Hahella chejuensis KCTC 2396: one gene and its partner. The protein of the gene in region 2 interacts with the protein of the main gene of each other region in a pairwise test. Links are inferred from orthologs where the notes say so. Each region holds a gene or a part of one and is shown on either strand. Other genes may lie near its edges.

The links.
Region 1: the proteins of plsB (region 2) and ybgC interact in binary tests that used the Escherichia coli proteins (3 or more experiments, as listed by UniProt). The link is inferred for Hahella chejuensis KCTC 2396 from one-to-one orthologs.

What each region holds. Positions count from the first base shown.
Region 1 is NC_007645.1:5,047,774-5,055,215, forward strand. Bases 3,438-6,271 are described here. They hold ybgC (tol-pal system-associated acyl-CoA thioesterase), read right to left. Parts: upstream 5,148-6,271; coding sequence 4,728-5,147; downstream 3,438-4,727. Other genes in these bases: tolA (cell envelope integrity protein TolA), read right to left, coding at 3,438-3,514; tolR (protein TolR), read right to left, coding at 3,539-3,961; tolQ (protein TolQ), read right to left, coding at 3,977-4,660; ruvB (Holliday junction branch migration DNA helicase RuvB), read right to left, coding at 5,189-6,193; ruvA (Holliday junction branch migration protein RuvA), read right to left, coding at 6,248-6,271. In the rest of the region: tol-pal system protein YbgF, read right to left, coding at 1-585; peptidoglycan-associated lipoprotein Pal, read right to left, coding at 622-1,185; Tol-Pal system beta propeller repeat protein TolB, read right to left, coding at 1,213-2,505; more of tolA, read right to left, coding at 2,534-3,437; more of ruvA, read right to left, coding at 6,272-6,862; crossover junction endodeoxyribonuclease RuvC, read right to left, coding at 6,975-7,442.
Region 2 is NC_007645.1:5,239,979-5,247,689, forward strand. Bases 1,913-5,015 are described here. They hold plsB (glycerol-3-phosphate 1-O-acyltransferase PlsB), read left to right. Parts: upstream 1,913-2,276; coding sequence 2,277-4,754; downstream 4,755-5,015. Other genes in these bases: HCH_RS22845 (ABC transporter ATP-binding protein), read right to left, coding at 1,913-1,915; HCH_RS22855 (response regulator), read left to right, coding at 4,977-5,015. Also shown: HCH_RS22835 (GldG family protein), read right to left, coding at 1-254; HCH_RS22840 (ABC transporter permease), read right to left, coding at 264-998; more of HCH_RS22845, read right to left, coding at 995-1,912; more of HCH_RS22855, read left to right, coding at 5,016-5,648; HCH_RS22860 (hybrid sensor histidine kinase/response regulator), read right to left, coding at 5,656-7,434; HCH_RS33950 (hypothetical protein), read right to left, coding at 7,490-7,693. UniProt on the Escherichia coli protein: Catalyzes the transfer of an acyl group from acyl-ACP to glycerol-3-phosphate (G3P) to form lysophosphatidic acid (LPA). This enzyme can utilize either acyl-CoA or acyl-ACP as the fatty acyl donor.

The DNA of each region.
Region 1 (7,442 bases), 190 kb from region 2 along the record:
ATTAGCGGACAGTTCCGAATCCGGGTGCTTTTTGATGAAAGCATGCAAAGCTTCCACCGCTTTGTCGTACTCACGCCGTTTTATCAAATCAAACGCCTGATCGTACTCCTGCTGCTCAGCAGCGGATGGAGGCGCTTTATTCGGAGTCAGCTCAAGCGTCTCCTCACCCGAGCTGGCCGAGGGTCCGGGAGTTGGCCTTACAGAGGCATCCACCCCCGTAGTCGACGCTGGTCCGTCCACAGCGACAGGGGAACGGGTTTCCCTCGTTTGCGTCCCCTGACGCTGCAATTCCAAAATTCGCCGATCCAGATCAATGTAGCGCTCACGCTCTTGCTTCTTCATCTGGTCAACCTGATGCCTGAGCTCTTCCACTTGACCTCTGAGCTCCCTCACCTCCTGCTGCATCTGCTCAAACATATAGAGCATTTCCGCCGCAGAGCCGCCCGCAGAAGGGGCTTGCTGTTGCGCCGGACGCACCTGCAGCACCGGCGTCGTTGTTGACGAAGCCGCCAACGCCAGTGGAGAAAGTGTTCCACACGCCAACGCGCCAAGGAGAGTTACATTCCGAATAGTTTTCTTAGACATCAGTTCGGCTATCCGTCCTTAATAGTTCAAATAAGATTACTTGTACTCAATTACGACACGACGGTTTTTGTTCCAAGCTGCTTCGTTGTGAGCAGGATCAACAGGGAACTCTTCACCGTAGCTAACAGTTTCGATCTGGCTGTCGTTGGCGCCATTCACCACCAGGAAACGCTCGATCGCCTGCGCACGACGCTCGCCAAGCGCCAGGTTGTATTCTTTAGTGCCACGCTCATCCGCATAGCCGTTCAGAACCACTTTTACAGCAGGGTTAGCCGCCAACAACGCAGCGTGAGCGCGCAGAGACATGTGAGACTCAGGCTTCACGATAGTTTTGTCGAAATCGAAGTAGAATACGCGCACTTCACGCAGCGCATCTTGCTCTGCGGTCATTGCGTTTTGCTCAGCCAGACGCTGCTGCTCAGCCAACTCTTCTTCAGACAAACCAGAACCATTGCCCAGACCAACGCCGCCTGCGTCAGCGCCGTCTTGATCAACTACGCCAACAGTTTCGTCTGGTCTGGTATCGGTTGAAGTACAACCGGCTGCAATAAAAGAGACCAACACCAGCGCGAAAATATTACGAATACTCAGTACATTCATAGCTTTTCCTTACATACTTAGCTTGTTTTATCTTGAAATATACGGGGACCAGGCCGGTTCCCGCACGTCGCCAAACTGGGCCGGCAGGGTATACTTCGATCCGGAGTTCACTCCTACAACCGCCAATACGCCCTTACCGTTTTTCTGGGTTGCATAAATTATCATACTTCCATTGGGCGCGACACTTGGAGATTCATCCATTTCGGTTTGCGTCAAAATCTGATCCTGTCCTGACTCCAAATCCAGTGACGCCACATTGAATGAACCGTCACGTTGATGAACATAATAGACCTTCTTGCCGTCAACGCTAAAACGAGGACGTGAATTATAGCGCCCTTCGAAAGTCAGCCTGCGGGGAGAACCTCCAGAAGCATCCACCAAGTAGATTTGCGGGCCGCCGCCGCGATCCGAAGTAAACGCAATAGTTCTGCCGTCTGGAGACCAGGAAGCCTCGGTATCGATCGCCCAGTGATTGGTCAGTCGCTTGAGGGAGTTATTACGCAGATCCAACACATAAAGTTCGGCGTTGCCGTCTTTCGACAACGTCACCGCCAATTTAGTTCCATCGGGAGACCAGGTGGGCGCGCTGTTCAACCCCTTAAAGGAGGTGACCTGCGTGCGTGTACCAGTGTCGACATCCTGCACATAAATAGCTGGACGCTGGGATTCAAAAGAAACATAAGCCAGTTTTTTCCCATCAGGGGACCAAGCCGGTGAAATGATGGGCATGGATCTTTTCAGAAGCTCCGTCGAACGACGGCCATCGGCGTCCGCCACTTCCAACCTGTAAATATTCTTAGCGCCGCTCTTCTCCAGAGTGACGTAGGCGATACGCGTGGAAAACACGCCGCGAATCCCTGTCACCGCTTCGTATACGGCATCCGCAATGGCGTGCCCCATATCTCTCAGCTTCTCACTTTTCCCACTGATGATTTTACCGATTACGCGCTGTTGCGACTGAACGTTATAGAGCTCATATCGCACCTTATAGACTTGCGATGGCGCATCGTATTGCACTCCGCCAACCAACAGGTAACGCTGTCCCAGCAACCCCCAATCGCGAAAATAAATTTCCTCAGCTTTACTGGGAATACTTACCATTTTGGTGCGATCCAAAGGTTCTATATCTCCGGAACGCTTTAAATCCTCAGTAAAAATTTGCCCGATATCTTCCGCCAGCGGTTGCCCTGACTCATTGGCGAACGGGACCACCGCTACGGGTATGGCAGCCCGGCTTCCTTTATCAATTTCAATAACCAGGTCAGCTCGCGCCAGCCCGCTTATCAATAAAATCAGTGTAAAAAAAATTTGTTTTTTCATTGGAACACTTACAAATAGGCAGTGATTTTTATTTGGGATTAAAAATAAAGGTTACGTTTCTAAATTCCCGATTAAATAAACCGGGATCAGAAGGCACAGAATATTTTCTTACTGCATTGGCGGCGCTGATCGCCGACTGATCAAAAGCACTGTTACCGCTGGACTTTACAACTTTCACGGACAAGAGCTCCCCTGTCGGCAACAATTGCAACTGCAGTTCTGCTTTTAAACCTTTAATTTCTCCTGGGGGCTGCAGCCAAGCCTGAGTCACGGCTGAATATATCAGCGCTCTGTACTTCTCAACTTCCGTTAGTTCGCGCTGTTGCCGCTGAGCGGCGCTCTCCGCCTCGAGCTGCTCCTGCAAGCGACGCTCGTACTCCGCCGCTTCCTGAGCCATCTTCAGCTCTTCTGCTTTTTTCAATTCTTCCTGGCGCTTCTTCTCGCGCGCTTCCTTCATCTGACGCTCAAGCTCTTTTTGCTTTTGCTCAGCCAGACGCTTCTCTTCCTCTTTTTTCTTACGTTCAGCTTCTTTCTTTTTACGCTCTTCTTCCGCCTGTTTTTTCTCTTCGGCCTTACGCTTTTCCTCTACCTGGCGCTTTTCTTCCTCTTTCTTCTTGCGCTCTTCCTCCTGCTTTTTCTTCAGCGCAATCGCTTCTTGTTCACGCTTTTTTTCCGCTGCAGCCTTACGCTCAGCTTCCTGCTTCGCCTGCTCTTGCCGCTTCAACTCTTCCTGACGTTGCTTTTCCTGTTCCTGCCGCTTCTTTTGCTGCTCTTCTTCCCGCTTCGGCTCTTCTTTTTTGACCGCGGGCCTAGGCTCAGGCTTAGTCATTTGTTTCAACGCATCAGCGTCAATCACCACCGCCTGCATATGAGGAATAACGGGAGTTGGCGGCGTATGCGCAGACCAGCCCAGAAACGCGAGCCCCGCAATACCCACGTGCAAGATGACGGAAAACAGCGCCGGACCGATGTATCCGCTTTTTGGTTGATTACCGGAGCTATCCTTCACAGCTTATCTTTCACCCATAACAGCTTAAGGCTTCTCTGTAATCAGCCCGACGTTCGCCACGCCGGCGTCCTTCAACGCCGCCATCAGCCCCACTATCGTTCCGTAAGGTACGTTACGATCGCCTCGCACCAGGACCATTACCGCCTTGTTGGTCTCCCGCACCAGACTTACCCGTTTCACCACATCATCCAGCGGCATGGGCTTGGAGCGATCGTCGCCGACTTCAACAAAATAGGCGCCAAATGCATCCACCGACACCACTAGAGGCGGCGTCTCGGGCGAGATCTGCAACGCTTCCGACTCCGTCTGCGGCAAATCCACATTCACTCCCTGCATCAACATGGGCGCAGTGATCATAAAAATGACCAGCAACACCAGCATGACGTCGATATAGGGAACGACGTTGATTTCCGCCATCTGCTTTTTCTTTACGCGGGTAAAATCCAAGGATTGGTTCTCCTTTTAAGAGGACTTTGCGTGAACTCTGCGATGCAGGATGCTGGAAAACTCTTCCGCAAAAGTCTGAAAGGAATTGGCGAGACTCTCGCTTCTGGCCGAGTACCGGTTGTAAGCGATTACCGCCGGAATAGCGGCGAAGAGCCCCATTGCCGTCGCGATCAGCGCCTCAGAAATACCTGGAGCCACCGTGGAAATGGTGGCTTGCTGAAGGTGCGCCAACCCGCGAAAGGAATTCATAATTCCCCATACTGTGCCGAACAGCCCAATGTAGGGAGTCGTTGAACCCACTGTAGCCAAAAACGGCAAGTGCGCTTCAAGCCGATCCATCTCTCTGGACATAGCGACGCGCATGGAACGCTGCGTGCCTTCCATCACCGCATCAGGATCAACGCCGGCTTGCTGACGTAAACGAGAAAACTCTTTGAAACCGGAGCGGAAAATCTGCTCCATGCCGCTATTGGGGTTTGGTGCGGCGCTGGATTCGCGGTAGAGCTGATTGAGATCCATACCAGACCAGAAACGCTCTTCAAATTTGGTGGTCGCCCTGCGAGCCAGGCCAAAAATTCTGGCGCGCTGGAAGATAATCATCCAGGAGACAATCGAGGCTGCGAGCAGGATCAGCATGACAATCTGCACCAAAAAGCTGGCGTTGCTGATCAGCGCCCAAATTGAAAGTTTATCCTCCACTTATAGGACTCCTATTGCTGTTTTTATCGTGGGCGGGCCGCCACCTTTCATAGCGGAGCCGCAAAAACTAAACGTTTATACCTGTTTGCAGCGCCGAGGCCAAATTTCCTGGGATTGACCTGGGCTTAAAGCTGACTTTATCGATGCAGGCGACTTTGACTCTACCCGAGACCAGCAGTTCCGCCTTATCGCCTCGAGTGATGTTCTGCTCAAATTCCATGTAGGTGCGCCCCAGTTTGACAATGTTGGCGCTCACCGCCACTTCGTCATCCAGTCGTGCAGGGCTGTGATATTGCAGCGCAAGACTATGCACGACGAACTGGGCGTCAAGATCCACCGTCTCCAGCCTGGGGAACCCAAGAGACCGGATGAACTCGGTGCGAGCTCTTTCCATAAAACGCAGATAATTGGCGTAAAAAACGATACCGCCAGCGTCAGTGTCTTCAATATATACTCGAACGGGCCACACAAACGAGCCGGAAGTCATTAAATTCCCTTAATAAAATTTCGCCAAAAGCCTTGTCATCACTACTCCGGCATGGTCAATCCGAAGTGATTGTACGCCGCCTGAGTCGCCACTCTGCCGCGCGGTGTGCGCATTAGGAAACCCTGCTGAATCAGATATGGCTCGACCACATCCTCGATAGTGCCTTTCTCTTCACCGATAGCGGCGGCCAGACTTTCCACTCCAACCGGGCCGCCATCGAACTTCTCCATCACGGCCAGCAATAAACGACGATCCATGTGATCAAAGCCGTGCAGATCCACATTCAGCATGTTAAGAGCTTTGTCCGCTACCTCATTGGTGATGGCGCCGTCCGCTTTTACTTCAGCGTAATCGCGCACCCGCCGCAACAAGCGGTTAGCGATACGAGGCGTTCCCCTCGAGCGTCTGGCGATTTCATGCGCGCCGCCGTCATCAATAGAAACGCCGAGCAGACTAGCCGAGCGAGCAACGATATGGCGCAAGTCCTCAACAGAGTAAAACTCCAATCGCTGCACTATTCCGAAGCGGTCTCGCAACGGCGAGGTCAGCAGCCCCGCGCGAGTGGTGGCGCCCACCAGGGTAAACGGAGGTAAATCCAGCTTGATGGAACGCGCCGCCGGCCCTTCCCCGATCATGATGTCCAACTGATAGTCTTCCATCGCCGGGTATAACACTTCCTCAACCGCCGCACTGAGCCGATGAATTTCATCGATGAACAGCACGTCCTTCGGCTCAAGGTTCGTCAGCAGCGCGGCAAGATCGCCAGCCTTTTCCAGAACAGGACCTGAAGTGGTTTTGATGGAAACGTCCATTTCATTGGCGATGATATTGGCCAGCGTAGTTTTACCCAGCCCAGGAGGACCGAATATCAAAGTATGGTCTAATGCTTCCTGACGCCCACGCGCAGCATTGATGAAGATCTCCATTTGCTCACGCACCTGAGGCTGGCCGACGTAGTCTTCCAACCTCTTAGGGCGTATGGCTCGATCTTGGGAATCTTCCTGCAGAGTGGCGTTTGGCGAGATTATGCGATCTGCTTCGATCATGGGGTATTTTTGAGGTCTTTATTGGCGTCAAACGTTGGGGGCATCATAGCTTGGCTACTTGGTTTTTACCATCCCCTTCAAGGCCAGACGGATCAGCTCATCCCGCCCCATACCATCTTTATTAACCGCATTAATCGCGCGACTGGCTTCCTGCGGTTTATACCCCAAAGCCAGCAGAGCGGCTTCCGCTTCTTCCAAATGAGAATGCCCGCCCACAGCCTGACTCAGCAACTCCGGCGTCGCCGTTTCACGATCTCCTGCGCCCCAATCCTTGATCCGGTCGCGCATTTCAATCAGCAGCCTTTCAGCGGTCTTTTTACCCACGCCTGGCATCTTGGTGAGACGGGTCAGATTATCGCCGCGGACACACTCGACAAACTCGTTCGGAGACATGTGAGACAAAATCGCCACCGCCATTTTTGGCCCCACGCCATTGACTTTCAGCAACAGACGAAACAATTCGCGATCTTCGCGGCGGATAAATCCATATAACAGTTGCGCGTCTTCACGCACGACGAAATGGGTGAACAGAGAGCAGGATTCTCCCAACTTGGGCAAATAGCCCAATGCAGACAAAGGCACCTCCACTTCGTATCCCACGCCATTCACGTCCAACAACACAAAGGGTGGGTGATTCTCCGCCAGCTTACCAACCAGTCTTCCGATCAAGGGGAACCTCTTCTTTATATATAAGCTAAATATTCAATGAGCGCAGCTCGATAAAAGTCCTAACATGCAGACATAAGCGGCCAACAATTGACCAATACACAACAAAAGACGCCTACCGCATCCGGCCGCGACGACTACTTGACACCGAACCAATACGCATCAAGCTTTGCTGGGTATGCAGATGACAGACAGCGATCGCCAATGCATCCGCCGCGTCCGCCTGCGGCTTGGCCTGTAAGTCCAACATCGCCTGCATCATATGTTGCACCTGCCACTTTTCCGCATTCCCTTTACCTACGACAGATTGCTTTACCTTTTTGGCGGAGTACTCAGCCACCTGCAACCCCTGCTCCGCCATGGCCAGAATCGCCACACCTCGCGCCTGCCCCAGTTTCAAGGCGGAATCCGCGTTACGAGCCATAAACACCTGTTCGATCGCCGCCTCATCAGGCGCATACATGCTGACGACCTGAGTCACCCCCAGGTAAATACAGCGCAAACGCTCCGCCAGTGTCTCCCCGGTGACGCGGATACAACCGCTAGCGACATAGCGCGGCTTGCCGCCGCCCCACTCCACCAC
Region 2 (7,711 bases):
TCCAAAAGCTCCTGCACCCGACGCGCGTAGGCGCGTAACGCAGGCAGGTCCTTGGAGGCGCCTTCGGAGTAGTACACGGTCAGTTCTATGTCCTGGGACAGCCCGCCCAAAATAGAACGCGCGCCGTCAGACAGCGTGTACAGACTGTTTTCAGTAAGGTCCCAGCGGAACCCGCTCATGCCACGCTGCACCGCCAGATTGAATAGCGCCAGGGCGGCGATCACAACGATTACGACAATACCCGCTCGCTTCATGACGTCTCCTTAGTTTGATGCCGTACGCTTGACCAGATGCGCCGTGGCCCAGACGCCAAGCACAATAATCGAGCCGAAATAGAGCACGTCGCGCAGATCGATGACGCCTCGGGAAATGGCTTCGAAATGACGGAAGAAACTGAGGTCCGCCACCAGGTCCAGCACCTGATTCGGCGCCCAGGCGGAGAAGAAATCCTGCACCATGGGAAAACCTGACGCCACCAACAGAAAACAAACCACCAGGGTAAGAATAAAGGCGATAACCTGATTCTTGGTGGCGGCGGAGAACATCGAGCCCAGCGCCAGAAAGCCGCCCGCCATGAACCAGCTGCCGATATAGCCGGCCAGAATGGCGCCATTATCCGGGTCGCCCAGATAATTGACGGTAAACCAGAACGGCGTGGTCAGCGCCAGCGCCCCGGCCAGATATACCCAGGCCGCCATGAATTTGCCCAATACCCACACGAAAGGCTGCACGGGTAAGGTCAACAGCAATTCAATGGTGCCCGTGCTGCGCTCTTCCGCCCATAACCGCATAGTCAAAGCCGGCACCAGCACCACGAACAACCAGGGGATGTAGTTGAAAAAGGCTTCCAGATCCGCCTGCCCGCGCTCGAAAAAGTGGCCCAGATAAAAGGTGAATATGCCGCTTAGCACCAAAAATATGACCGTGAACAGGTACGCCAATGAGGTCGAGACGTAACTCAGCAGCTCACGTTTAAAGACTATGCCTACGCCGTTCATGCCGCCTCCATGGTCAGGCGGCGGAATACATCGTCCAGCCTGCCGCGTTCTACGTGAAGTTCCTCCACATCCCAGTTATGAGAGTGAATCAGTTGATTAACCGCATGCAAAGGCGCAGCGCCGGAACTTGCGTACAGCAGATAGGTCGCGTCATCCACTTGTTCCACTTCTCCAACCTCGGGCAGCGCCTCAAGCGCCGCCAGCGCAGCGTATGGCTGGGAGAAGCGTACAAATATCGCCTTGTGAAAACGGGACTGAGTGGCCAGTTCCGCTGGCGTACTGTTGGCGACGATGCGGCCTTTGGAAATAATCACCACGCGGGAACACAGCGCATCGACCTCCTCCAGTATGTGCGTGGATATCACCACGATCTTGTCTTTGGACAGGTTCTGAATCAGCTTGCGAACTTCGTGCTTCTGGTTAGGGTCCAGTCCGTCCGTAGGTTCGTCCAGAATCAGCACCTGCGGGTCATGAATCAACGCCTGCGCCAACCCGACGCGACGCTTAAAACCCTTGGACAACGTTTCAATCGGTTGTTGCATGACATGCTGAAGGGAAACCTGAGCGACCACCCGCTCTATGCGCTGTTGCAGCTGAGCTCCGCGCAGACCGCGGACCTTACCGATAAAACTCAGGAAGGCCGCCACGGTCATTTCCCCGTACAAGGGCGCGCCTTCCGGCAGGTAGCCCATAATTCGCTGGGCCTGTTGCGGCGCGTGAGCCACATCAACGCCCATCACGCTGACGGAACCGCCGCTGGGCTGCACATAGCCGGTAATCATCCGCATGGTGGTGGTTTTACCGGCGCCGTTGGGGCCTAAAAAGCCTAAAACTTCACCAGGAGCAATATCGAAAGAAATGCCGGATACGGCCTGAATATCGCCGTATTTCTTTTCCAGATTCTGAATTTTTATCATTGAAGGGTCTCGCGTTCGCTATATAAAGGAACGAGCGCCAAAGAGGCGGCGCATAAGTTGTTTAAAACACACCTTGCAACATTCCATTCGCCAATAATCCAGTCCTCACAACAGATTGAAGTTAAATGAAATGTGTGAAAGTTAAGCCGCAACAGGAGGACGCAAAGAAAAAGAAGAATAAGGAGTCACATCCCGCTTTGCAAGATTCCCATTTCGCTTCTACATTACATTGCAGAAAGTTTGCGCAAACCCAATCCTCGCGGAATATAGCCGCTGAAAATCAAGCATTTCCGAGCTTTGCCAGTCTATGGCGGAGTCGTTAAACTAGCGGGCACTTCGCCAGGGCTAAACGGTATTTTACATGCTCGGAATCACTTCTTTTTTCTTTAACCTGCTCCGCAAAATTCTATTTTTATGGGTCAGGACGGATGTTATCGGCAACGACGCCAAGCAGTTGGGACTGGACCCGGAAAAACCCGTGGTCTACGTTCTGCAGCACAGTTCGCTCAGCAGCCGGTTGGTGCTGGAGCAGGAGTGCCGCCTCGCCGGCCTGCCCTCCTCCCAGGCGCCGCTGACATTGCGAGACGCCGTTCTGTCGCGCAGCCACTTTTTCTTATATGAGAAACGCGGGCAAATGTTCCGGCGTCGCCATACGCCGACCATCACAGAACGACTGAAGCAGTTGGTCAGCGCAGCGCAAAAAGACCCCGGACTGGACGTGCAGATCGTGCCGGTCTCCCTGTTCTGGGGCCGAACGCCGGAGAAAGAGCGCTCCCTGTTCAAACTGATGCTGGCGGACACCTGGTCCATCGCTGGCCGTTTGCGCCAGTTCCTGACCATCGTGATCCACGGACGCAATACTTTTATTCAGTTCAGCAAGCCGATTTCCCTGCGCTATATCGTCGACGACACCCAGGACCCGCAACGCGCCAACCGTAAACTGGCGCGTCTGCTGCGCGTCCACTTCCGCCGCATGCGCCAGGCGGTGGTTGGTCCCGACCTGTCTCACCGTCGCACTTTGGTGTCCACGCTGATTCGCAGCCCGTCCGTCAAGGACGCAATTCGGGAAACCGCCAAAAAAGAAAACATCAGTCCACACAAAGCCAAAGAGCGGGCGCGGAAATACGCGGACGAAATCGCCTCCAACGTTTCCATCGCCGCGGTGCGTTTTCTCGACATCATTCTGACCTGGGTCTGGAACAAAATTTACAACGGCGTCACCATCAACAACATTGACGCCGTAAAAGAAGCCGCCAAGTCCAGCGCGGTGGTCTATGTGCCCTGTCACCGCAGCCACATCGACTACTTATTGCTCTCCTACGTGCTGTATCGCAATGGTTTGATGGTGCCCCATATCGCCGCCGGCATTAACCTGAACATGCCGGTGGTAGGGCCGATTCTGCGTCGGGGCGGCGCCTTCTTCATGCGCCGCAGCTTCAAAAACAACAAGCTGTACACCGCCGTGTTCAATGAATACATGCACTCCATGTTCACCCGCGGCCACCCCGTGGAGTATTTTGTAGAAGGCGGCCGCAGTCGCACCGGGCGTACATTACAGCCGAAAGCGGGCATGTTGATGATGACCGTGCGCAGCTATCTGCGGAACTACAAGAAGCCGATTACGTTCGTGCCGGTCTATATCGGATACGAGAAAATCCTGGAAGCGCGCTCTTATCTCGGCGAACTGCGCGGCAAGAAGAAAAAAGACGAAAACATCTTCGGCCTGTTCAAATCCCTGCGTAACCTGCGCAACTCCTTCGGACGGGTCAGCGTCAACTTCGGCGAGCCTTTCGCACTGTCCGACGTGCTCGACAAAGTACAGCCGCACTGGCGCGATCAGGCCTACGATCAGGAGCCGCGTCCCAAGTGGATGCCGCATATGATCGATGAGCTGGCGGAAATGGTCGCCACCCGCATCAACAATGCGGCGGCGCTCAACCCCATCAACATCGTCGCCACCCTGCTGCTGGCCACGCCTAAGCAGGCGATGGATCAAAAAATGCTCGCGGACCATTGCGACGCAGTGGTCTCACTGCTGCGCATGCACCCCTACAGTAACGAAATGAGCTTTCCAGAAGGCTGCGGGGCGGACTGGGTCAAATACACCGAAAGCATGGGACTGGCGCTGCGTCAGCATCAGAAGCTGGGGGACATCATCAGTCTGGAAGGCTCCAGCGCTATTCTGCTGACTTACTATCGCAATAATATTCTGCACTTCCTGGCGCTGCCCGCGCTGGTCGCCAGTCTGTTCCAGAACAACAGCACCATGGACCGCACCAAACTGGTGTGGCTGGTAAGCTCCATCTACCCCTACATCAAGTCGGAGCTGTTCCTGCGCTGGCACAAGGATGATGTGGACCCGGAAATCGAACGCTGGATCGAGACGTTGTGTGAAAGCAACCTGCTGCTGAAGGACAAGGACAACCTGTATCGCCCCATGGCCGGCTCCCGCGAATTCGTTCTGCTCAACGCGCTGGCGAAAACCATCATCCCGACTTTGGAGCGTTACTATATCGCCATCGCTATTCTGCGTCGTCATGGCAAAGGCGCGATCACCGCCAATGCGCTGGAGGAGCAGAGCACGTCTATGGCGGAACGCATGTCCATCCTGTATGGCCTCAACGCACCGGAGTTCTTTGATAAAGCCTTGTTCCGCAACTTCATCAACAATCTGAAAAGCAACGAAATCATTCAGGTGGATGAAGAAGGACATATCATTTACGACGAAGACCTCGACAATATCGCGGAAGACGCACGCCTGGTGCTGAATGCCGAGCTGCGCCAGAGTATTCTGCAAGTCGCCATTGAAACACAACCGACGCAGGCTCCCGCCGCCTGACGACATCTCGCCATCCCGGGCGCGCCTGTCTGCGCCCCGGGATCACTCCCCCTTCCTCCCACAGGGCGCGCCTCACCAACATATGCGCTCAATGACTGTTCTCCAGCATCCCATTGTGTTCCCAAAAACTAGCAATCGTTCACTGTTCAGGGTTTTTATCGGCGTATAATTTTTGGTTCATAACAAAAAGAAACGGCGCCAAACGGCGCAGGGAGAGTTAACGTGAGCATAAGCGCCTCTTCAGCGGTATTTGTACCAAACCATCTACGGGTCCTGGTGATTGACGATCACCAGCTGGTTATCGACGGCCTGCGCGTCGCCCTCACCGCCCAACAGGTTCCTATTGACCTAGTGAACGCCTTCAACTGTCAGGCGGCGCAGACCTTGCTGGAAACCGACCAAAGTTTTGACCTGATACTACTGGATCTTTCACTGCCCGACGGGCGCGGATTCAAATTTCTCCGCTACCTGACCTGTAAGCGTATTTATATCCCTGTGGCCATTCTTTCCGCCTCTGAAGATATCGAAGATGTGGAGCTGTCCCTGCGCAGCGGGGCCATCGGTTTTATCAGCAAGTCCTCCAGCGCCATGGAGATCAATCTGGCGATTCGTCAGATTCTCAACGGCAAACAATACGTGCCGAACTTCTATATCCATCGCAACCAAACGCCGGTTCAGGACAGTCAGTTGCGTCTCGACTCCATTACTCCCCGGCAAATGGAAGTGCTGCAATTGCTGGCCAAGGGGTTGCCCAACAAAAGGATCTGTTCGGAGCTAAGCTTGACGGAAGACACGGTGAAATCACACTTGAAGGCATTGTTCATGCACCTGAACGTACACAATCGGACGGAGTGCGTCAGCGTGGCGACGCGACTGCATCTGGTGGACGCCTGACGCGCATTTATTCCGCTGCGTTCTCAACCACGGCGCGAGCGGACTCCCGGCTCAGAATCAGATACAGACGCGCCGGTGTCACTGGCTTGGCGACGAAAATAATGCTGGGATAACGTCCGGCCTCCACCTGCAGCATTTCCACATCGGCGGAAATAATCACCGCGGGAATATCGCGCCCGCTTTGGCGGCGCAACGACAGCACCACGTCCAGCCCGGAAATGGCGCCGCCCAGGCGATAATCCGACAGAATCATATCCGGCGTCTCGTCATGCAGCCTGCCCATCGCAGTTCTGGCGTCAGCGAAAGCCTCCACTTGTACGCCCCAGGCGTCCAATAGCTGCCGCATAGCTTCCCGGCTGGGTTGATCGTCTTCCACCAGCCACACAGACATGCCGCCAAGGGTTCGGGTTTCCGGATAGGCTTCAGGCTGCGGCGCCACCAGGTTGGCGCGACCGCAGGCAATCGTGAAACTAAAATCCGCGCCGGCGCCGGGGGAAGACTTCACTGTCAATGCGCCGCCCAGCAGTCCCGCCAGTTGTCGTACGATCGCCAAGCCCAGACCAATGCCCGTGCGGGGTCTGCCTTCCTCATCGCCGCCCTGTTGAAACTCTTTAAATATGCGCTTGATGTCTCTGGAGGGAATGCCGACGCCATCGTCAACCACATGGATTTCAAGCACATTATTGAGCCTGCGGCAGTTAACCCGAATCGCTTTGGCGTCGGCATGCTGCAGCGCATTAGTGATCAAGTTGCGCAGCATGCGCTCCAGGAGAATTGGATCAGAATAGGCGACCAGCTCTTCATCGCATTCCGTTTCAATACGTTCCGGACGGGATGATGGGATGTCTATGGCGTCAAACTCCATCGCCACCCGACGCACCAGCTCATGCAGATAGAAGTGGCGTGGGTTCGGCTTGACCACGCCCATGCTGAGTTGCGACATGTCCAGCAGCGACTTGAACAGATCGCTCAACTGGCTGAGCGAACGGCGCAGTTTGCCGACAATAATCCCCTCTTCCGAATTGCGATCCATCTTGGCGGACAAACTCTCCGCCAACATGCTCATGGCGTTAAGAGGTTGCCGCAAATCATGGCTGGCCGCCGCCAGGAAGCGAGTTTTGGATCGATTAGCGCGCTCCGCCCCACGCTGTGCAATTTTGACCAATTGCAGATTCAAAAACAGCGTCCGCTGAGCGTGTTCCTGAATATACGACCCCACCGCCCCAATCAGGTTGGCGCCGAACAGAAAGAACGCGTTAAACCCAAGAGTCGTCTTGTCCATGCCGACATCCAGCTCCACCAGCAGATAGAGGCCGTAAATCAAAGTGGAAATCATTGTGGCGACGTAGAAAGGGATCGCCATGAGAAAGTAACCGTAGATCAGCACTAAAAACAGGCCGTCGTAGGGCACCATGACATTTTGCGAATGCGCAATCCAGATAATCGCCACCACGCTCAGCCCTCCCAGCGCATAGGTGCCGTTATAAAGAGGCATGAACCAACGTCGGGGCCAGGAATGCATGCCCGCATATAACGCCAGGGCGATAATCGGACATACCAGAAACAGACGAATGGGAATGGTCCAGCTGGCGATCTGCTGAGGGAACAGATAGTAGTCCAGCGCAGAGTAGATGATGATGAACGCCAGCGCCGTCGCATGCACGAGAGGCAGACGCGCTTGTACACGCTGATTGTGGAAAGCGCGATAAGCCTCCTCCACAGGAGGGGCGAACTTAAGCCACTTAAAACCGCGTTGTAATTCTTGTTGTATCAGTTTTTCGTCCATGGGTTTTAGATATATACATCAGCCTTCTAACAAGCAAGCTTTGCTTTCACGCTATCTAATCCATGTCACGTATTTGTTGCGGGCCTCGTTCCACCTGGGCGTCATACAGCGCTGGCGGCGCATTAGGGCTGATTCCGGACAGTAGTCCGGGGCGGTTAAATTCAAGCTCCATAGAACGATGCATCCATAACCAAATAGCCATCGCCAGCATAATAAGGCAAAGCGCCAACGTGGCCCGATATAGAGTCTTGCGCAACATGTTTTTCTACTACGTCTT